DNA from 3 places in the Streptomyces sp. GbtcB6 genome. Region 2 is predicted to be linked to each of the others. Evidence: riboswitches for the same ligand, from Rfam matches in the RefSeq annotation. Region 2 holds a riboswitch; each other region holds the start of a gene.
What was found. Region 2 has a riboswitch for cobalamin ahead of metE (5-methyltetrahydropteroyltriglutamate--homocysteine S-methyltransferase). Riboswitches for the same ligand answer to the same signal wherever they lie in the genome.
Positions count from the first base shown of each region.

Region 1: another riboswitch for cobalamin. It lies ahead of KVT45_RS03150 (CbtB-domain containing protein); the one in region 2 lies ahead of metE (5-methyltetrahydropteroyltriglutamate--homocysteine S-methyltransferase).
Region 3: another riboswitch for cobalamin. It lies ahead of KVT45_RS49180 (ribonucleoside-diphosphate reductase subunit alpha); the one in region 2 lies ahead of metE (5-methyltetrahydropteroyltriglutamate--homocysteine S-methyltransferase).

Region 1 is NZ_JAGXJL010000002.1:35,068-42,401, forward strand. It holds gene pgm (phosphoglucomutase (alpha-D-glucose-1,6-bisphosphate-dependent)) at 1-37, opposite strand, end outside; gene KVT45_RS03135 (barstar family protein) at 158-544, opposite strand; gene KVT45_RS03140 (O-methyltransferase) at 698-1,354, shown strand; gene KVT45_RS03145 (CbtA family protein) at 1,435-2,190, opposite strand; gene KVT45_RS03150 (CbtB-domain containing protein) at 2,213-2,434, opposite strand; cobalamin riboswitch at 2,471-2,612, opposite strand; gene KVT45_RS03155 (enoyl-CoA hydratase/isomerase family protein) at 2,680-3,735, opposite strand; gene KVT45_RS03160 (MarR family winged helix-turn-helix transcriptional regulator) at 4,456-4,935, shown strand; partial or broken gene KVT45_RS56085 (hypothetical protein) at 5,002-5,415, opposite strand; gene KVT45_RS03165 (MerR family transcriptional regulator) at 5,505-5,870, shown strand; gene KVT45_RS03170 (amidohydrolase family protein) at 6,258-7,307, shown strand.
Region 2 is NZ_JAGXJL010000024.1:48,974-56,307, forward strand. It holds gene KVT45_RS33465 (MazG nucleotide pyrophosphohydrolase domain-containing protein) at 1-27, shown strand, start outside; gene KVT45_RS33470 (hypothetical protein) at 35-1,462, opposite strand; gene KVT45_RS33475 (DUF6204 family protein) at 1,708-2,061, opposite strand; gene KVT45_RS33480 (histidine phosphatase family protein) at 2,123-2,674, opposite strand; gene metE (5-methyltetrahydropteroyltriglutamate--homocysteine S-methyltransferase) at 2,768-5,077, opposite strand; cobalamin riboswitch at 5,233-5,468, opposite strand; gene KVT45_RS33490 (IclR family transcriptional regulator) at 5,593-6,363, opposite strand; gene KVT45_RS33495 (cupin domain-containing protein) at 6,405-7,334, shown strand, end outside.
Region 3 is NZ_JAGXJL010000070.1:14,937-22,270, forward strand. It holds gene KVT45_RS49165 (helix-turn-helix domain-containing protein) at 1-442, opposite strand, end outside; gene KVT45_RS49170 (hypothetical protein) at 536-778, shown strand; gene KVT45_RS49175 (ribonucleotide-diphosphate reductase subunit beta) at 691-1,704, opposite strand; gene KVT45_RS49180 (ribonucleoside-diphosphate reductase subunit alpha) at 1,704-4,064, opposite strand; cobalamin riboswitch at 4,189-4,331, opposite strand; gene KVT45_RS49185 (GNAT family N-acetyltransferase) at 4,367-4,873, opposite strand; gene KVT45_RS49190 (hypothetical protein) at 5,038-5,937, shown strand; gene mctP (monocarboxylate uptake permease MctP) at 6,060-7,334, opposite strand, start outside.

The sequences.
Region 1 (7,334 bases), on a different contig from region 2:
CCGGAGCCGCCGGCCGGCCCGCTCGCTCATGCGGCATGAGTCCACTTCCTCCGCAGTCGTTGATCGATCGCTCGCCGCCCATCTTTCCTTGTCAGCGGCCGCGGACGCGAGTGCGGCACCGGCCGCGCGCCGAAGACACCACGGGTTCACGGCGGGTTCACAGCAGTCGTACCGCACCGGGGGCCTGCTCTTCGAAGATGGCCACCAGCCAGTCGAAGACGGTGGCCCCGCGACCGGCGCGGGCCTCGGCCAACTCCGCCGCGACCGTCGCACGGTTGGCCGGGTGGCAGCGGGCGAGCCGGAGCTCCAGTTGACGAGCGGTCTCCGCATGGCCCAGGTGTGCCCGGGACGTCTCGTGGTCGCGCCACTCGAACACGAAATCACCGTCCTCGGGTGTGCCGAAGCCGCCCCTGAGACAGTCGACGAACGCGTCGAGGTTGCGGCCGAAGTAGCCGCCGGGCCCGTTGACCGCCTCGCCGATCACCCGCCAGAAGTCCTCCAGGGTCCTGATCTCGGTGCCGTCCAGTACATAAGTCGCCGTCACGGCCCGAAGGATACGGCCCCGTCGGCCGGACGCCCGCAAGCATTGATTGCGCAAGGCAGCACCCGCAGGGACCCCCAGACCCACCCAATCGATATATCGTGATACTCCACAGACCGTATCGATGGTGTTGACCGCAGGAATCGAGGGTTCGGGATGTCGACCGAGCACGCCACCAGTCCGCTGCAGGATCCCCGGGTCCGGGCCGTACTCGACCGGATCCAGGCCGAGCACCGCCGCCCCGCCGGGGGTGGTCCACGGGGCGGCACCCGGGACCCGCACGCCTTTCCCGACGTCGGCTTCGCCGTCCATCCCGCACAGGGCGACCTGATCTATCTGCTGTGCCGGGCCGTCGGCGCCAGGCGTGTCGTCGAGTTCGCCACCTCGCTGGGCGTCTCCACGCTCTACTTCGCCACCGCGGTCCGTGACAACGGCGGCGGCACGGTGATCGGCTCCGAGATCGTTCCGGAGAAGGCGGCCACCGCCCTGGGCAACCTCGCCGAGGCGGGCCTCGCCGACCTGGTCGACCTCCGGATCGGGGACGCCCGGGAGACGCTGCGCGACCTGGGCGGGCCCGTCGACTTCGCGCTCATCGACGGCTGGCCGGTCGACTCGGGCCCCTCGCTGGCCCGCCAGGTCATGGAGACCGTCGCACCGCAACTGCGCCGGGGTGCGCTGGTGATGAACGACAACGCCGAGCCCGACTACCTCGACTACATCCGCGACCCGGCCAACGGCTTCCGCACCCTTTCGCTGCCGCTCAAGGGCTCGACGGAGCTGTCGGTGAAGGTGGGGCCGTCCACCGGCACGTGAGGTCGGCACAGCGGACGCGCGAGGACCCCCGGACGGTTCCCGGGGGCCCTCGTGTGTCGTTCGGTGTGCCGCGGAGTCGGTCAGTGTGCCGCGGGCACCGTGCGTGCGGCGGCCGGCGCCTTCGCCGGCCTCGGGTTGAGGACGCGGTCGGCCAACTCACCGAACAGCAGGCCGAATCCGCCCCACAGCGCCGCCTGGATGGCGAGCGCCGAGAGCCGGAACCGCCACAGCAGGGTGGCCGGGAAGTCCTTCGGCACCTCGTTGATGACCGGCAGGAACTGGTACGCCAGCCCGATGAGGACGCCGAACGCGACCACCGCCAGCACGGTCGCCCACCAGGTGCCCAGCCGCGGCTGGAGCCGTTTGCCGAGGATGGTGGCGGCGACCGCGAGGAGCACGCTGAGCAGCATCATCAGGAAGTACAGCGTGGTCCGCTTGCCGATGGTGTCCGGGTCGCCCACCGACGGCGGGTTGGCCGGATACTTCAGGAACGGCACCACGTAGACGGCGGTCAGCGCGCAGCCGGACAGCAGCAGCGCGGTCGCCCGCGGCGAGAAGCGGCCGACCCGGCCGAGGGCGAAGCAGTAGGCCAGGGCGGCGATGCCGCCGAAGGCGACCCCGTAGACCAGGACACCGGTGGCCAGGCCGGCGGTGGACTGCAGGGAGCGGGAGACGACCTCCATCTCGTGCTCGTGCGAGTGGGCGTCCTCGAAGCTGATGGCCTTGTCGACGTTCGGCTCACCGAGCAGGTAGGCGACGACGAGGGCCAGCAGGCCGGCGGCCAGGCCGGCGAGCATGCCCCGCACCAGGAGGTTCCGGACCGTTGCGGAGTTCATGGGTGGTACGGCGCCCCTCGCGTCAGTGGCAGGGGAAGCCGAGCAGGTGGCGGGCGTCGTGCACCCACTCGTGGACGTCCGTGCCGCTGAACACGGAGGTGGCGCCCTGTTCGGCGCCGACGAAGTAGAGCAGGATCAGCATCAGGATGCCGAAGAACACCGCCCAGGGAGCTATCGCGGACAGCGGCAGCTTCGCGGGAACGGCGGGGGTGGTGGCTGTCGGCGGAGCGACGGTCTGCGCCATGGCAGGACCTCCTCTGGGAGTTCGCGTCCCATCTCGGTGGTGCACAGGACGACGGCCACGGGTCTGACTCACGAGCAGCCCTGGGGCTCCCGCATACAGTGGCGCGACCGTTCCGGATTTCCACCGGCTTCCGTCTCGCCGTCGTCGATATCGGACAGACCGTACCGCGTGTCAGGGGCACGGCCAAGACCGCATCACCAGGCGTGATCTTCATCTCGCGCCTGGTGGGCGGCCGGTGGGACGGCTCAGACGGGTGGGGCGAGGCCCAGTTCGCGCTCGCCGAGCGGGGCGAAGAAGCGGTCGACGTCGGCGTCGGTGACCTCGGCGAGGGTCTCCGGGGACCAGTGCGGGGCACGGTCCTTGTCGACGACCTGGGCACGGATGCCCTCCACCAGGTCATGGCTCGCGAGGGTCGCGCAGGAGACGCGGTACTCCTGGTCCAGGACCCGTTCCAGCGAGCCGAGTTGCCGGGCCCGGCGCAGCGCCTTCAGCGTGACCTTCAGGGCGGTGGGCGACTTGGCGAGCAGGGTGTCCGCCGTCTCCTTCGCCGCCGGGTCGCCGTGCGCGAGCAGTCGCTGGACGATCTCCTCGACCGTGTCGGCCGGGTAGCAGGCGTCGATCCACGCCCGGTGCCCGGCCAACTCCCCGTCCGGCGCCTGCCGGACCTGCCGGGCGAGCGCCTCGGGCACGGCCAGGGTGGCGAGGTCGGCGACGAACGCCCGGAGCGAGCCGGAGGGCATGTAGTGGTCGGCGAGTCCGCACAGCATCGCGTCGGCGGCGCCGATCCGGGCGCCGGTCAGGGCGAGATGGGTGCCGAGTTCGCCGGGCGCGCGGCCGAGCAGGTAGGTGCCGCCGACGTCGGGCACGAAGCCGATCCCGGTCTCGGGCATGGCGATCCGCGACCGCTCGGTGGCGATCCGGACGCTGCCATGGGCCGAGACACCGACCCCGCCGCCCATCACGATGCCGTCCATCACGGCGACGTACGGCTTCGGGTACCGGGCGATGCGGGCGTTGAGCCGGTACTCGTCCCGCCAGAAGGCAGCCGCGGCCGACCCGTCGCCGTCGCGGGCGTCGTCGTGGACGGCGCGGATGTCGCCGCCCGCGCACAGACCGCGCTCCCCCGCTCCGGTGATGACGACGGTACGGACGGCCGGGTCGTGCTCCCAGGCGGTGAGCGCCTCGTCGATGCGGCGCACCATCGCGTGCGACAGCGCGTTGATGGCCTTCGGCCGGTTGAGCGTGATGTGCGCGGCCCGTCCGTCGACGTGCAGCAGGACGTGTTCCTCGGCGCCGGTCATCCGGACACCTCCGCCGGGCCGCGGGCCACGATGAGGCGCATGATCTCGTCGGTTCCTTCCGGGGTCGGGTGGACGCGTGGGTCACGGACGATCTTCTCGTGCCCGTTCCGTCCACAGCACGCCGACCCGTCGCAGGACACCGACCGGCCCGGGCCCGAGCCGCCACGGCCGACGGCCAGGCGCGGCGGCCGCCGGTGACGAAGGAGGCTCCGAAGAAGCGGAGTCCGCTGGTGTCGGCCTCGACCTTCCGGAAGGCGGTGTCCCAACGGGCGAGGCCGTCCGGCGTGGCCGGCCCCTCGGAGACCAGGGTGTCACGGGCCGCTCGGCGGCGTCGGCCATCAGCCGGTGGCGTGCGATCTCCGAAGCGCCGAGGGCGGGCGTGCGGTCGACCGCGTCGGTCGCCCCCCTCGCCCTTTTCGCCCTTCTCGTCCTCGGCACGGTGAACGCCTCGGCCGTCTCGCCCGTCTCGGCCTCGGCCCGTCCGCCGCCAGGCGCAACGTAACCGTCGGTAACGGTGCTCACGGGGCCGGACCGGACGAACCGGCCGGACCGCGGCCGTTCGCCCCTCAATGACTGCCCGTCCGTCCATGGCATGGATGAACAGACTGTGACCGGAGGGGACTTGAAGGGCGCCCGCCGGGCAAGCCGGGCTGGTCAGGCCCTCGCGCGATAACCTACCCACGGGTATGGACAGTTGAGCCGTCAAGCTAGCCTTTTCTCATGGAGACTCCCGAGCCTCGCTGGCTGACGGATGACGAGACGCAGTGCTGGCTCGTTCTGGCCGGGGTGCTGGTCCGGCTGCCGGCGGAGCTGGACGCGCAGTTGCAGCGGGACGCGGGAATCAGCCACTTCGAGTACCAGGTGCTGGCGGGACTCTCCGAGGCACCCGGCCGGACCCTGCGGATGAGCGAACTGGCGATGTTCGCCAACGGCTCGCTGTCCCGGCCCTCCCACGTCGCCAAGCGGCTTGAGGACCGGGGCTGGCTGCGCCGGGAGCCGGACCCGGACAACGTCCGCTTCACCGTGGCGACGCTGACGGACGCCGGCTGGGAGAAGGTCGTCGACTCGGCACCCGGGCACGTGGCGGCCGTACGCCGGATGGTCCTCGACCCGCTGACCCGGTCCCAGGTCCGGCAGTTGCACGAGATCGGCCGCCGCATCCTCGCGGCGACGGACGACGCGGGCAGGCCGTTGGGCTAGGGGGTGTCGCATCCGTGTGTACCGGCCCGCCGGCCGAGTGGGTGCGAGGCGGAGGCCGGGGCCGGTCCGCCGGGTCCACCACCCCGGCCACAGCTGGGCGAGACCGAAGGCCGCCTCCAGCGTGAGGAAGGGCCACAGCAGTCGCGGCGCGCCATGGCCCAGCGCGTACGCCTGCCAGGTGGCGAACAGGACACGGGCCGCGCCGTCGAACAGTCCGTGCGACGGCTGCGGCCTGACGATCCGCAGGAGTGCCCAGATCACCACGACCGAACCCATGAGGTTCGCGTAGAGGGTCTGCATCGGATCGAGCGCGGGCAGGACGCCCAGCCCGAGCTCCCCGCCCATCGAGGACAGGGAGTCATGGACCAGAGCGTAGGTCCAGGGCGTGGCGAATCCCGCCGTGACGACGAGGTCGTACCAGGCGCTCGCGCGGACGACTTGGAGATAGGCGGGTCGGGAGGGAGCGGACGGACGGCTCACGGCGAGGCTCCTGCTGGTCGAGTGGCAGCGGCGGCCTCACGCTAAACAGTGGAGTACGGTCCAAGGTCAAGTGTGAGTGGGGGCAGGTCGTGCGCATCGGGGGGCTGGCCGCGCGGGCGGGCATGAGCAGGGACACCATTCGCTTCTACGAGCGGATCGGCCTTGTCACGGGTCGTCGGCTGGCCAACGGCTATCGCGACTTCCCGCCGGAGACGGTCGCCTGGCTGCATTACGTGCGCACCGCGCAGACCCTCGGCTTCTCGCTCGCCGAGATCGGCCGGCACTTCGCGGAACTGAGCGAAGCGCCGGACACGGCCCGGGCGTTGTCCACGCTGTTCGAGGAGAAGATCGCGGTCGTCGACGCCCGCATCGCCGAACTGACTTCCCTGCGGGGCGAGTTGGCGGCGCGCGTCGGTACCGGATGCCCGTTGCGGGCCACCGCCCAGAACGGCTGAGCGAAGGGCGGCGGGCGCGTCGGGGGGCGAGCGTCGAGGGGGGCGAGCGTCGCGGCGGAACCCGCCGAGTCCTGGCGCAGCCACAGGCACTCGTCGCGCAGCGGCACCCCCACGCCCCCGCAGTGGTCGAGCGGCCGCCGGATCCGGATGACCTCCTTGCGGCCGGCGACGGCCCGCGCGCGGGAGAAACGCGCCCCGCCCAGCAGGCTCGCCACGGTCACCGCCCGTGGGCCCGTAGCCGATCACCGCCGCGCCCTGGGCGCCGTCCTCGGCACCGGTTCCGCTCACCAGCCACTACCGTAGTGTTTACTCCAATTGTAATAAACGCTACGGTACGCAGGCCGTCAGTAGGCGGTCCAGTGCCGTCCCGACGGGAAGAGCAGCCCCATGACCAGCGCCTCGCGCCGGATCGACGTCCACCAGCACCTGGTCCCGCCCTTCTACCGGGACGCCCTCGCCGGGCACGGGATCACCGAGGCGGGCGGCCGCTCCCTGCCCGAGTGGAGTCCCGAGGCGGCGCTGAAGCTGATGGATCTGCTCGGCACCGAGACAGCGATCCTGTCGGTCTCCACCCCGGGCACCGGCTTCCTCACCGACCCCGGCGAGGCCACCGCCCTGGCCCGGCGGCTCAACGACTTCTCCGCCGCGCTCGCCGCCGAACACCCCGGCCGCTTCGGCTGGTTCGCCACCCTGCCCCTGCCGGACGCCGCCGCGGCCGCCCGGGAGGCCGAGCGCGCCCTCGCCGAGCTCGGCGCCGACGGCGTCACCCTGCTCGCCAACACCGGCGGCGACTACCTCGGGGCCGACGGCCAGGACGCCCTGTGGCGGGTCCTGGACGAGCACGGCGCCGTCGCGTTCGTCCACCCGGCCGAGCTGCCCGGGCCCGCCGTGGACGGGATCCCGCCGTTCGCCGCCGACTTCCTGCTCGACACCACCCGGGCCGCCTACCTCCTGGTGCGGGGCGGTGTCGTGCGCCGGTATCCGGGCATCCGGTTCGTGCTCAGCCACGCGGGCGGCTTCGTGCCGTACGCCTCCCACCGCATGGCCGTCGCCCTCGCGGCCGACAGCGGGCGCAATCCCCTGGACATCCTGGAGGACCTCCGCGGCTTCTACTTCGACACCGCGCTGTCCTCCAGCCCGGCCGCCCTGCCCACGCTGCTCGCCTTCGCCCGGCCCGGGCACGTCCTGTTCGGCAGCGACTGGCCGTTCGCGCCGGCCGCGGCGGGCCAGTACTTCGCCAACGGGCTGGACAGCGGGGTCGACCCCGGCACCCTCGCGGCCGTCGACCGCGGCAACGCCGAGGCGCTCTTCCCCCGCCTGGCGGCCGGCACCCCCGCCCCGGCTCCCTCCCGGCCGCTTCCCGCACGGCTGCGGCAGTCCGTGCGGCGCGCCGGTGCCCGCGCCTTCTTCAGGATGGTCCAGCCCGGTACCGACTGAGCGGCTTCCCTGGAGGCCCGGTGAACC
Region 2 (7,334 bases):
GGCTGGATACCGGGCGGCGCGGCCTGACCCGGGGTCAGAGGCCGTCGCCCGCCAGCTTCCACTCGCGGTGCAGGGCGCCCAGCGGGATGCCCCGTTCCAGCACCGGTGTGCCGAAGACCGACAGCTGGAGGCGGAGGGTGCCGGAGAGGTCGACACCGCCGTACAGGTTCCAGGCGCCCTGGACGTCCGCGCCCGGGGTGGCGGAGGTGGCGGTGACCGTGCCGGTCGCCTCACCGCGCAGGTACGGCGCCAGGTCGGCGGTGACGCCGACGCTGCCGTAGAGGCCGACGGAGGCCTCGGCGCCGAGCGTGGTCCTGACGCTGCCCGCGGTCGTCACCGAGGTGCGCACCGGCGTGCTCGTCATGGTCGAGCTGCTGACCGGCGTCCAGCCCTGGGCCGTGCCGAAGGTGCCGCCCGCCTTGAAGTCGCCCTTCAGGTTCTGCTCCACGTCCACGGTGATCTTCCCGTCGCCGCTCACCTGGAGATAGCAGGTCAGGTCGAGGTTGACGACGACGGGGACCACGCCGACCTGGAGGACCGGGTCGGCGTGCAGCTTGGCGAACGGGATGCGCAGCGGGGTGGCCGTGGCCGCCGCCCGCCCCTTGACCGCCCAGCCGGAGTCCCAGTCGCCGGAGACGCCGAGGTAGGCGGAGCCGGGCGCGGTGCCGGTGCCCGCGCCGCCGTAGGCGAAGTCGACCTGCGGCGCGACCTGGACGAAGCCGGAGACCGAGGCCGCGGCGGACGCCGGGGAGCCTTCGGGGGCCGGTACCTCGGTGCTGACGTCGAGCCGGAGGCTGCCGAGCGGCACGGTGGCGCCCTCGGGACCGACGTGCGCGTCAGCGGACCGGGACCAGGACACCTTGACGTCGGGCAGCAGCTTGTCGACGTCGAAGGCGGCAGGGTCGACGGGCACGGTGCCCTTGGCGGTGTCGTCGCCGAGGAGGGCGTCGAGGGTGGCGGGCTCGGTCTGCACCTCGGTGCCCGCGTCGGTCTCGCCGAGCACCTTGGTCACCTTGGCGAGCAGTCCGTCCGGGGCGCCGGGCGCGGGGGTACTGGCGATGACGTCACCGACGGCGGCCTGCCGGGCCGAAGCGGAGGCCGAGGCGGAGGCCGATGGCGTGGGGCTGGGGGAGACGGCCGGGGCAGCCGTATGTCCCTTCCCCGCCGAATTCCCTTTCGCGGCACTTGATATGACGGCCCGTCGGGTCTTGCCGTCGTACGAGCTGACGCTGAGCGTGGTGCGATGGGCCGGCCGGCCCTTCCCCGCCGAGCCGGCGGCCGTGGTCGCGGTCGCGGCGGGTGCGGCGGCGACGGCGAGCGCCTGGCCGTCCGTGCGGGCGGCGGCGGTGGCACCGTCGGAGACCCGGGCGGTCTCCCGGGAACGGTCGCCGGCGGAGGTCTGGTGCTGCGGCGAGGAGCAGCCGGCGGCGAGGAGAAGGGCGGTCACGGCGAAGGCGGGCATGAGGGCATGCCCTGGCCTCGTGCGTCTGCGCAAGGTCGGTCCTGAGGGTGGGGGGTGGCAAAGGAACACCGTTCTTTGTTACCGACAGGTAGAACTGGTCGGTAACTCGATGTGGCCCCGAGCATGCCACGCCTCCGACATGGGAACTCCGCAATCAGGTCACATCCCGACGTGACCTGAACCACGGCGACTTCAGGCCGCCGTGGCCGTTTCCGCGAGGGGTCCGCCCTGCCGCAGCGCGGCCGTCAGCCCTGCGCGGCCGCCCTGCGCTGCCGCTTGCCGAGGGGTGCCTGGGAGAGGTCCTCCGCGCTGGACCTGAGGTTCTTGTAGCCGTAGCCGCGCTCGGCCAGCCATGCCCTGGCCGCCTCCTCGGCGCGCTCGGTCGCCTCCAGGATGTCCTCCTCTTCCTCCCCGCTGTCCTGGAAGCGGAAGGTGAAGGCCGGGCGGGCGTTGATGTCGTAACTGAGGTGGCCCTCGGGCGTGAAGGCCGCGCGCAGCACGTCGTGCTCGGCGGCCCGGGAGAGCAGTTCGGCGCGCTGGCCGGCGTTGAGGCCGTCGAAGACGCCGCGGACGGTGACGCGGAAGATGCGGGTGGTCATGGCGCGACCCTAGGCAGGACGCGGCGCACCGCTCCACCGCATTTCCGGCGCCCCGCCGCGGTTACCCGCCGACCTGGCCGAGCCGCAGGTTCCAGCGACCGGGCCCGCCCGTGATCTCCGTCGCCGACAGCGGCGGGGTGTCCACGCGCCAGAACGCTGCTTCGGGTGCCCCCAGCACGTGCAGCACCATGGCCCGCACCACCTCCGGCTCCACCACGGCGATCGTCCTTCCGATGGTCAGGCCCGTCCGGTCCAGCCACCCGGCGACCCGCGCGCACAACTCCCGTACCGACTCGCCCCCGTGGGGCGCGGCCCCCGGGTCGGTCAGCCACTGGAGCAGTGCGTCGGGTTCGGCGGCGCCGAGCTCCTCCAGCGTCCGGCCCCGCCAACGGCCCGCGTCCAGGCCCGACAGCTCGGGCTCCGCCGAGGCGTCGAGGCCCAGCGCGGCCGCCGTCTCCCGGCAGCGCACGCCGGGGGAGTGGACCACCTCGCCCGCGGCCGGCAGGGACAGTGCCACCGTCCCGGGGTTCTCGATCGAGTCGCCGTCGTAGAAGCGGGCCCGCCGCAGCGAGGGGGTGAAGGCCGGGGCTATGAGGATGACTCGGCAGGTCACGGGGCGGTTTCTCCATGGTCGTCCGTCAGGTGTCGGCGGCGGGCGCCGGACGCGCACGACAGTACGCCGTCCGGCACCCGCACCAGGACCCGGCTACAGCTCCGCACGCACCGAACGTGCCGCCGCGACCAGGTTCTCCAGGGAGGCCCGGACCTCCGGCCAGCCGCGGGTCTTCAGCCCGCAGTCGGGGTTGACCCAGAGCCGTTCGGCGGGGATGGCCCGCAGGCCGGTCCGCACCAGGTCGGCGGCCTCGGCCGGGCTCGGCACCCGGGGCGAGTGGATGTCGTAGACCCCGGGTCCCGCCTCGCGCGGATAGCCGTGTGCGGCGAGCTCGCGGGCGACCTGCATGTGCGAGCGGGCCGCCTCCAGGCTGATGACGTCCGCGTCGAGGTCGTCGATGGCCCGGACGATGTCGCCGAACTCGGCGTAGCACATGTGCGTGTGGATCTGGGTCTCCGGACGGACTCCGCCGGTCGTCAGGCGGAACGCCTCGGTCGCCCACGCCAGATACCCGGCCCGGTCGGCGGCCCGCAGTGGCAGGGTCTCGCGCAGCGCGGGCTCGTCGACCTGGATGACCGAAGTGCCCGCGGCCTCAAGGTCGTTCACCTCGTCGCGCAGGGCGAGGGCGACCTGCCGGGCGGTGTCGCCGAGCGGCTGGTCGTCCCGGACGAACGACCAGGCCAGCATGGTCACCGGCCCGGTCAGCATGCCCTTGACCGGGCGGTCGGTGAGCGACAGCGCGTACGACGTCCAGCGCACCGTCATCGGCTCGGGGCGGGAGATGTCACCGGCCAGGACCGGCGGGCGCACGTACCGGGTGCCGTACGACTGCACCCAGCCGTGCTGGGTGGCCAGGTACCCCGTCAGCTGCTCGGCGAAGTACTGGACCATGTCGTTGCGTTCGGGTTCGCCGTGCACCAGGACGTCCAGACCGGCCTTCTCCTGGAAGGCGACCACCTCCCGGATCTCGGCCCTGACCCGCTCCTCGTACCCGGCCGTGTCGATCCGGCCCGCCCGCAAGTCCGCCCGTGCGGTGCGCAGTTCGCCGGTCTGCGGGAACGATCCGATGGTCGTCGTTGGCAGCAACGGCAGCCGAAGGTGGGCGCGTTGGGCGGCGGAGCGTTCGGCGTACGGCTGGCAGCGGCGGGCGTCGGCCGGGGTGACGGCGGCACACCGGGCGCGGACGGCGGGATCGCGGGTGATCGGCGAACCCGCCCGGGAGGCCAGGTCGGCGCGGTTGGCGGCGAGTTCGGCGGCGATGGTGTCGGGGCCCTGGGCGAGGCCCTTGGCGAGGGTGACGATCTCGGCGGTCTTCTGCTTCGCGAAGGCCAGCCAGCGCAGGATCTGCGGTGCGATGTCCCGCTCGGCGGCCGTGTCCAGCGGCACGTGCAGGAGGGAGCAGGAGGCGGCCACGTCGACCTGGTCGGCGAGGCCCAGCAGGGTGCCGAGGGTGGTGAGGGACGCCGGCAGGTCGTTGACCCAGATGTTGCGGCCGTTGACGACACCGGCGATCAGCCGCTTTCCGGGCAGCCCGCCGACGGCGGCCAGGGCGTCCAGGTTGGCGGCCGCCGCCCCGGTGAAGTCGAGGGCGAGCCCTTCGACCGGGGCCTTGGCCAGCACCGGCAGGGCCTCGCCGAGCCGGTCGAAGTAGGAGGCGACCAGGAGCTTCGGCCGGTCGGTGCGGGCGCCCAGGTCGCGGTAGGCGCGGGCGGCGGCGGCCAGCTCTGCCGGGGTGCGGTCCTGGACCAGGGCGGGCTCGTCGAGCTGCACCCACTCGGCGCCGGCCGCCCGCAGGTCGGCGAGGACCTCGGCGTACACCGGGAGCAGCCGGTCGAGGAGGGTGAGCGGGTCGAAGCCGGCGGGCACGCCGGGCGCCGGCTTGGCGAGCAGCAGGTAGGTGACCGGGCCGACCAGCACCGGACGGGTGGCGAGCCCGAGGGCCAGCGCCTCCCGCAACTCGCCCACCTGCTTGGCGGAGTTCGCGGCGAAGACGGTGTCCGGGCCCAACTCCGGTACCAGGTAGTGGTAGTTGGTGTCGAACCACTTCGTCATCTCCAGCGGCGCGATGTCCTGGGTACCGCGGGCCATGGCGAAGTAGCCGTCCAGGGCGTCGGCGTCGACGGCGGCGCGGTGCCGCTCGGGGACGGCGCCGACCATCACGGTGGTGTCGAGGACGTGGTCGTAGTACGAGAAGTCACCGGTCGGCACCTCGTGGATGCCGGCCTCGGCGACCTGCCGCCAGGTGGAGCGGCGCAGTTCGGCGGCGGTGGCACGCAGGGCGTCGGCGGTGATCCGGCCCTTCCAGTAGCTCTCGATCGCCTTCTTCAGTTCCCGGGCCGGCCCCTGGCGGGGGTAGCCGTACACGGTGGCCCGGGCTGCCGCGGCTGCGGACTTGGCTGTCACGGAGATCTCCTTCGCGAGACGATTCCCTGAGATCCCGGCGACGGGACGAGAGCGCGAAGGGGTGACGAACCGGACGGCGACGGTCGTACCCGACCGTCCGTCCGACCTGCACGCCGACCCGCCCACGAGGTCACCGGGATGTCCGCGCACGAGTGGTTCGCACACGGGCAGTTGGCAGGTCTTCGGACTCGCGGGCGCGTCTCGTCGTACAAAGTCGTACCTAGTCGTACGAGACCCCTACTGGCCGTCGCTTCCCGGATCCGGTGGATCCAGTGCGTATGACGGCGGTCGTTCCCACTCACCGCTGCGGGGCAGTCCCGGACTCACACCGGGTTCCCTCTTACGACATCCCGTCTGGCGAACGGGACGAACCAGCTGCGGGGTCCACCTTACGACCCACGTGAGGGAAGCGCCCCGAAAGGGGCGCGGGGCGTCGTCGATATGCGGCTCCGCCGCGTGGGCGCGACCAGCCCCCGACTACCCGCAGTCGCCCTCCAACAAGACCCTCCCGATCCCTAGGCGGACAACTCCTCCTCGATCCCCCGAACCACTCCACCCAAGGCCGCCACCAACTCCCCCAGCCGGCCCTTCTCATACCGCACGCTCGGCAGCGAGACCGAAACCCCCGCCACCACCCTCCCGTCGGCCCCCCGAACCGGCACCCCCACCGCGACCAGCCCCCGCTCCGACCGCTCCCGGTTCACGGCGAAGCCACCCCGCCGCACCCGCGCCAGCTCCCGCCGCAGCCCGGCGAGGTCCGGCCGCTCGGTCGGCCGGTCCCGGTACCGCTCCTCCGCGTACACCTCAGCCAGCTGCTCCTCCGGCAGGTCCGCCAGCAGCAGCAGTCCGCCCGTGGTCCGGTGCGCCGGGAACACCATCCCCTCCCGGGACCCCACCCGGAGCACCCGCGCACACTCCACACTGGCGATGAACCGGACGGAGTCGCCCGTGCGGATGACGAGGTTGGCCGTCTCCTCCACCACCTCGACCAGCCGCCGCAGATGCGGCAGCGCGACCGCCCGCAGCCGCGACACCTGCGACTGCGAGTGCGCGGCCAGCTCCAGGACCGGCCCGGCGCGGTAGATCCGGTCCTCGTCCTGGACGGCGAAGTCCCGGTACACGAGCATCGCCAGCAGCCGGTGCGCGGTGGACCGGGCCACGCCCAGCCGCTCGGCGATCTGCGACACGGTCAGCCCGCCCTCCAGCTGGAGCATCGCCGCGGCGCGCAGCGCGTGGTCGACACTCGCGATGGCGTACGGCGGCGGATTCTTCAGCGGCTTGTCCATCCCTCCAGAGTAGACACGGGATTCTGTTCTCCAGAATCTCCATGTCTTCCAGGTGGACACGGCGCACCCTGAGGGTTGTGACGCAGACCTTTACCCCAGACCGGGCCACGGACTCCCCGGTGCGCCTCCGGGCCGCCGCGGCGCCGGGGCAGCCCGAGGTCACCCCGGCCCTCGAAGAGCTGTACCGGGGCTTCGAGCGGGAGCTCCTCGTCCCGCTGTGGACCGAGATCGGCGACCTCATGCCGGCCCACCCGCGCTCCCGGGCCGTGCCCCACGTATGGCGCTGGCAGCAGCTGCGCGCCCTGGCCGCGCGGTCCGGCGACCTGGTTCCGGTGGGCCGCGGCGGCGAGCGCCGGGCCATCGCGCTCGCCAACCCGGCACTCGGCGGCCGGCCCTTCGCGACGCCGACCCTGTGGGCCGCGATCCAGTACCTGATGCCCGGCGAGGACGCCCCCGAGCACCGCCACACCCAGCACGCCTTCCGGTTCGTGGTGGAGGGCGAGGGCGTGTGGACGGTCGTCGGCGGCGACCCGGTCGCGATGCGGCGGGGCGACTTCCTGCCGCAGGCCGGCTGGCACATGCACGCCCACCACAACGCCACCGCCGAGCCGATGGCCTGGATCGACGGGCTGGACATCCCGTTCCAGTACCTCACCGAGTCGCAGTTCTTCGAGTTCGGCCGGGACGAGATCAGCGACGCCGAGCGGATCACCCCGGAGCGTTCGCGCTCCGAGCGCCTGTGGGGGCATCCGGGCCTCAGTCCGGTGGCGGCCACCGAGGCAGCCGAGGCCGCCGCCCCCGGCACCCCCCTCCTGGCCTACCGCTGGGAGCACACCGACCGCGCCCTCGCCGACCAGCTCGCGCTGGAGTCCGAGGGGTTCGCCGGCACCGTCGAGCCGGGCCACGCGGCCGTCCGCTTCACCGACCCGGCGACCGGCGCCGACGTGCTGCCCACCGTCCGCGCCGAGATG
Region 3 (7,334 bases), on a different contig from region 2:
CGTCCGGCTCGACCCGGGTCCGCGGGAAGCGGCGGGCCAGCAGGTCCGCGTGCCGCCAGTGCACGGCACACCGGCGCCCGTCCAGCAGCCCGGCCGCGCCGAGCACGAAGACGCCGGAGCAGACGCTGAGCACCCTGGCCCCCCGGTCCACCGCCCGGCGCAGCGCGTCGAGCAGCTCGGGCGGGTAGTCCCGGGCGACGTTGGCGTCCGAGGCCGGCACCGCGATCAGATCCGCCTCCTCGAGGCGGTCGATGCCGTACGGCGTGGAGACGGTGAGGCCGGGCACATGGGTGCCGAGCGCCGGCCCCTCCGCCGAGACCACCGCGAAGTCGTACACCGGCAGCCCCTCGTCGGAGCGGTCGAGGCCGAAGACCTCGCAGACCACTCCGAGCTCGAAGGGGTGCACACCGTCGAGAAGCACTGTGGCCACGTTCGTCAGCATGCTGCCAGTGTGCCTCGTCGCTGGCAGTAATTCGAGGGTGTGTGGCAGTGCTGCCACTCACGGTAAGGAGCGTCCGGCGTGAGACTGGTGTCCATGAACGGAAACCAGATCGAAGGTCTCATCGGAATGGTCCTGGTCCTCGGCATCCTGGTCCTCATGGCCCTCCCGTCCGTGCTCGGCATCGTGCGCGACCGGCGCATCGACCGGCAGATCAGGGAGGCCCATGAGGACCGCGGGGAGCGGGAGGCTCAGAAGTCTTCGTCCAGGTCGACGGTGCCCTCCACCGCCACCTGGTACGCGGACGGGCGCCGCTCGAAGAAGTTCGTCAGCTCCTGAACGCCCTGGAGCTCCATGAAGGAGAACGGGTTCTCCGAGCCGTACACCGGGGCGAAGCCGAGGCGGCCGAGCCGCTGGTCGGCGACGCACTCCAGGTACTGGCGCATCGAGTCGGTGTTCATGCCCGGCAGACCGTCACCGCACAGGTCCCGGCCGAACTGCAGCTCCGCCTCGACGGCCTCCCGCAGCATGTCGGTGACCTGCTGCCGGAGCTCGTCGTCGAAGAGCTCCGGCTCCTCCTTGCGGACGGTGTCGACGACCTCGAACGCGAAGCTCATGTGCATCGTCTCGTCACGGAACACCCAGTTGGTGCCGGTGGCGAGACCGTGCAGCAGACCCCGGCTGCGGAACCAGTAGACGTACGCGAAGGCACCGTAGAAGAACAGGCCCTCGATGCACGCGGCGAAGCAGATCAGGTTGAGCAGGAAGCGGCGGCGGTCGGCCTTGGACTCCAGGCGGTCCAGGTTGTCCACCGAGTCCATCCACTTGAAGCAGAACTCGGCCTTCTCGCGGATGGAGGGGATGTTCTCCACGGCGGCGAACGCGGCGGCGCGGTCGTCCGGGTCGGGGAGGTAGGTGTCCAGCAGGGTCAGATAGAACTGGACGTGCACGGCCTCCTCGAAGAGCTGGCGCGACAGGTACAGGCGCGCCTCCGGGGAGTTGATGTGCTTGTACAGCGTCAGCACCAGGTTGTTCGCCACGATCGAGTCGCCCGTCGCGAAGAAGGCGACCAGGCGGCCGATCATGTGCTGCTCGGCGGGCGTGAGCTTCGCGAGGTCGGCCACGTCCGAGTGGAGGTCGACCTCCTCCACGGTCCAGGTGTTCTTGATGGCGTCCCGGTAGCGCTCGTAGAAGTCCGGGTAGCGCATGGGGCGGAGAGTCAGCTCGAAGCCGGGGTCGAGGAGATTCTGGTTACGGGCGGACATTACTGGCAGGCCTCGCAGGACTCGGGGTTTTCCAGGGAGCAGGCGACGGCGTCCTCGGGAGCCGTCTGCTGCACGGGGACAGTGGCTTGGGCCGCGCGGGCGATCCGGGTCGCAGGGCGCGAGCGCAGGTAGTACGTCGTCTTCAGGCCCGACTTCCAGGCGTACGCGTACATCGAGGAGAGCTTGCCGATGGTCGGCGTCTCCAGGAAGAGGTTCAGGGACTGGGCCTGGTCCAGGTACGGGGTCCGGGCGGCGGCCATGTCGATCAGTCCGCGCTGCGGGATCTCCCACGCCGTGCGGTAGAGCCGTCGTACGTCCTCCGGGATCCACGCGAAGTCCTGCACCGAGCCGTTGGCCTCGCGCAGCGCCTCGCGGGTGCGGGTGTCCCAGACGCCGAGGTCCTTGAGGTCCTGCACCAGGTAGGAGTTGACCTGGAGGAACTCACCGGAGAGCGTCTCGCGCTTGAAGAGGTTCGAGACCTGCGGCTCGATGCACTCGTAGACACCGGCGATGGACGCGATGGTGGCCGTCGGCGCGATGGCGAGCAGCAGGCTGTTGCGCAGGCCGGTGGTGGCGATCCGCGCGCGCAGCGCCGCCCAGCGCTCCGGCCAGGTGAACTCGACGCCGTAGTGGTCGGGGTGCAGCACGCCCCGCGCGGTGCGGGTCTTCTCCCAGGCCGGCAGCGGGCCGCTGCGCTCGGCGAGGTCGGCGGAGGCCTCGTACGCGGCGAGCATGATCCGCTCGGCGATCCGGGTGGAGAGTGCCTTGGCCTCGGGGGAGTCGAAGGGCAGGCGCAGTTTGAAGAAGACGTCCTGGAGGCCCATCGCGCCCAGCCCGACCGGCCGCCACCTGGCGTTCGACCGGCCCGCCTGCTCGGTCGGGTAGAAGTTGATGTCCACGACCCGGTCGAGGAAGGTGACGGCGGTGCGGACCGTCTCGTCCAGCCGCTCCCAGTCGATGTCACCGCTCGCCGTGTCGACGAAGGCACCGAGGCTGACCGAACCGAGGTTGCAGACCGCCGTCTCGCCGTCGTCCGTGACCTCCAGGATCTCCGTGCAGAGGTTGGAGGAGTGGATGACGTGACCGGGCAGGGCCGTCTGGTTCGCGGTGCGGTTGGCCGCGTCCTTGAAGGTCATCCAGCCGTTGCCGGTCTGCGCGAGGGTGCGCATCATCCGGCCGTACAGGTCACGGGCCGGGATGGTCTTGCGCGCGAGGCCCTTGTCCTCCGCCGCCCGGTAGGCCGCGTCGAACTCGGCGCCCCACAGGTCCACCAGCTCCGGCACGTCGGCGGGGGAGAAGAGGGACCACAGCTCGTCGGCGTTCACCCGGCGCATGAACTCGTCCGGCACCCAGTGCGCGAGGTTCAGGTTGTGCGTACGGCGGGCGTCCTCGCCGGTGTTGTCGCGCAGCTCCAGGAACTCCTCGATGTCGGAGTGCCAGGTCTCCAGGTAGACCGCGGCCGCGCCCTTGCGCCGGCCGCCCTGGTTCACGGCGGCGACCGAGGCGTCGAGGGTCTTCAGGAACGGCACGATGCCGTTGGAGTGCCCGTTGGTGCCGCGGATGAGGGACCCGCGGGAGCGGATGCGGCTGTACGAAAGACCGATGCCGCCGGCGTGCTTCGAGAGCCGGGCGACCTGGTGGTAGCGGTCGTAGATGGAGTCCAGCTCGTCCTTCGGGGAGTCGAGGAGGTAGCAGGACGACATCTGGGGGTGCCGGGTGCCGGAGTTGAAGAGGGTGGGGGAGGACGGGAGGTAGTCGAGGCGGCTCATCAGGCCGTAGAGCGCGGCGACTTCGTCCAGGGCGCGGGCGGTGTCGTCCTCCGCCAGGCCGGCGGCGACCCGGAGCATGAAGTGCTGGGGGGTCTCGACGACCTTGCGGGTGATCGGGTGCCGGAGCAGGTACCGGCTGTGCAGGGTACGCAGGCCGAAGTAGCCGAAGCGGTCGTCGGCGGCGGGGTCGACGAGGGCGTCGAGGCGGGCCGCGTGCAGCCGTACGAACTCGGCGGTCCGGTCGGCGATGAGCCCCTCCCGGTGCCCCACGGCGACGGACTCGGTGAAGGACGTCACGCCCTGCGAGGCGGCCTCGGCACGGACGGAGACCGTCAGCAGCCGGGCGGCGAGCCTGGAGTAGGCGGGATCCTCGGAGATGAGACCGGCGGCGGCCTCGGTGGCCAGCTCGCGCAACTCCGCCTCGTCGGCCCGGGCCGACCGGCCGCGCAGCGCGGCGGCGGCGACCCGGCCGGGGTCGGCGTCGGGGAGGTCGGCGGTCAGCTCGGCCAGGGTCCGCAGCAGCGCGGTACCGGGACCGTCCTCTTCCACGGAGATGGTCGCTGAAGCCGGGTCGGCTGGCGCGATGGTCACGTGGGGCTCTCCCTCGCTGGGCACGGGGCCTGGCGGAGGGCAGGGGGCAGCACGAGCGCACGCGGGCACGCGTCGAGACCCTGGCCCACTCCACGAGGCCCGGACGTCAGAACGCCCTCGCCGGGTGGCTGGGCGTGCTGTCGGCAGGTCCTCGGACTGACTCCTGTGCACGAACATGCACAAGTACACCGTTGCGGGACAGTTCCGGATTCGCACCGGATTCCCCTGTGGCGACAGCGAGCATGAGCATACATCTAGTGCCGGGTCGTCGCGTCACCCCCAGATGTTGTGTCGCGGCGGTGTCAGAGCGTCAACTGATAGGTGAGCAGAGTGATGTCGTCCAGGTGCGGCACGGGATTCCAGTCCCGTTCTGGTGTGCGGACGAAGCCCAGACGTTCGTAGATGCGGTGGGCGGCGTGCATGCTTCGCTGGCTCGAGAGAACGACGGCCGTGCAGCCCTCGGTGGCCCGTGCACGGTCGATGCAGGCACGGACGAGTGCCTCGCCGGCGCCTCGGCCGCGGGCCTCGTGTGCGACCGCGAGCGCCCTGATCTCGGCTTCGCCGGGGCGGGCGATGTCGGCGACCGGGCCGGGGCCGGCGACGAAGGTGACTCCGCCGAGGAGTCCTTCGCCGTCCACGGCCACGAGCACGTCGGCGGCTGCCGCCCGGCTCGCCACGTCCTTCAGCACCGGCAGGTACTCGTCGCCCTCGCCGTAGTCGAGGAGGCCGTCCCGGAGGTAGGCCTGGGCGGTGATCTCACCGAGGGGCTCGTACTCACCGGGCTCCGCCCGTCGTATCACGATGTCCATGGCCCCGAGTCTGCCGGACTCCCGCATGCGGAAACCTCCCGATTTCCCCGGTGGGGCGCCCGGGTTGCGGGCTGTGCCGGGAGTGATTCCGTGGAGGGAGGTGCCGGTGCCCGCGCGTCCTCCGTTCCGTGAACCACTCCGGGAACGCGTAAGGAGAAGGCACCATGACGAGGGTCGTCCGTCACCCGCCCGGCAAGGAGCTACCGCGCGACGCGCCGATGGCGACTCTGGACCTGCGACGCGCGGGCAACCGGGTCGGACACGGTCTCCTGGGCCGCTGGCACACCCTGACGATCCGTCTGGAGGCCCGCCGCGGTGTCACCCGCCCCAGGAAGTGGCACCGATGGGTCTCCTACGCCAACGTCACCAGGGCGATCTGGATCGTCGCCGCGCTGGCACTGCTCGCCTGGGTCGTCGAGGGGCTGTACATCCTCTTCACGGGCGGTACGACCTGGTTCGAGCGATGGCGGCAGAACAACGTGGGGTTCGACACCGTCTTCAAGTTCGTCGGTCCGGTCCTCGCCGCCTCCCTCGCCGCCACACTGTTCCTGTTCTGGTGGTACCGGTGGACCAAACGGCGTTACCCCGCCAAGGCGCTGCGGGATCCCCGCAAACTGGTGCCCACCGCCGGCCCCGACACCGCCGAGATCGTGGGCCGGGACGAGGTCGCGCAGGTCATCGCCGAACGGCTGCGGGAGCGCGACACGCGTCGGCCCTATCTGCTGGTCGGCGGCGTCGGCGCCGGCAAGACCGCCGTCCTCGTACGGCTCGCCGAACTCCTGGCCCACCAGAATGCCGTCCCGGTGCCGATCCGGCTCCGGGATGCGGCGGACGGAGCGGACCTGAACTTCGAACTCCTGGCCAGGCGCCGCTTCGCCGACGAGGCGCCCAAGGGCATCCTGGCGCGCTCCAAGACCGACCGGGTCTGGCAGCGGCTCCTCGCCGACGACAAGCCGGTCGTCCTCGCCGACGGCCTGGAGGAGGCCCTTCTGCGCTGGGTCGGCATGCGGGTCCGCGAACTGGACCGGTTCTGGGATGAGATGGCTCGGCGGACGCGGGAGTAGCGACGTCGGGGGAAAGCCGAAAGCGGGCCGCCGAGGGAGGTTCTCCCGGCGGCCCGCTGCGGGTTGTGTGTGGTTGCTCGCGCCCACGCGGCGGAGCCGCAAATCGATACAGCCCCGCGCCCCTAAAGGGGCGCTACGGCTGGCGGGAGTTCCACCTCCACGTCCGGTTCGCCCGCGTCTGCTGTGTAGTCCTCGGGGCTGGTCTGGTCGATGCCCTCGGGGGCCTTCAGTGCCTTCAGGGCGAAGGTCAGGACCACTGTGACCACCACGTTCAGCACGAACGCGGTCAGGCCGATGTAGCCGATCTCGCCGATGCCGGGGATCTCCTTCGAGGAGCCGCCGAAGTGGTTCTGGGTGGGAGAGGCCACGCCGTACGCGGCGGCCGTGCCGTAGACCATGCCGACCGCCCAGCCCGCCAGCAGGGCCCAGCGGTGGAACCAGCGGGTGAACAGGCCGCCCACCAGGGACGGGAAGGTCTGCAGGATCCAGATGCCGCCCAGGAGCTGGAAGTTGATGGCGACCGTCTTGTCCATGGTGAGGACGAAGACCAGCGCGCCGACCTTCACCAGCAGGGACACCAGCTTGGAGACCTGGGCCTCCTGCTTCGGCGTGGCGTCCGGCTTGATGAAGTCCCGGTAGATGTTGCGGGTGAAGAGGTTCGCGGCCGCGATGGACATGATGGCAGCGGGGACCAGGGCGCCGATGCCGATCGCGGCGAAGGCGACGCCCGCGAACCAGTCCGGGAACATGTTCTCGAACAGCTGCGGGATGGCCAGCTGGCCGTTGGTGACCTTGACGCCGGCCGCGATGGCCATGAAGCCCAGCAGGGCGAGCAGGCCCAGCATCAGGGAGTACAGCGGCAGGATCGTGGTGTTGCGGCGGATCACGTCACGGCTCTTCGAGGAGAGCGTCGCGGTGATCGAGTGCGGGTACATGAAGAGGGCGAGTGCGGAGCCCAGCGCCAGGGTGGCGTACGTCCACTGGCCGGCCGGGGCCGGGACCAGGCCGCCCGCTCCCGCCGCCGTGAACTTGTCGCCCGCCTTGGCGAAGATGTCGTCGAAGCCGCCCAGCTTGATCGGGATGTAGATGATCGCCACCGCGATGACGATGTAGATCAGCGCGTCCTTCACGAACGCGATCAGGGCGGGGGCGCGAAGGCCGGACGAGTAGGTGTAGGCCGCGAGCACGCCGAACGCGATGAGGAGCGGGAGGTCCTTCAGGAACCAGTTGGTGCCGTCGCTGCCGCCGACGCCCATCACGTCGAGCACCGCCTGGATGCCCACGAGCTGCAGTGCGATGTATGGCATCGTTGCCAGGATGCCGGTCAGGGCGACGGCGAGCGAGAGGCCCCGCGAGCCGAAGCGGCCGCGCACGAAGTCCGAGGTCGTCACGTAGCC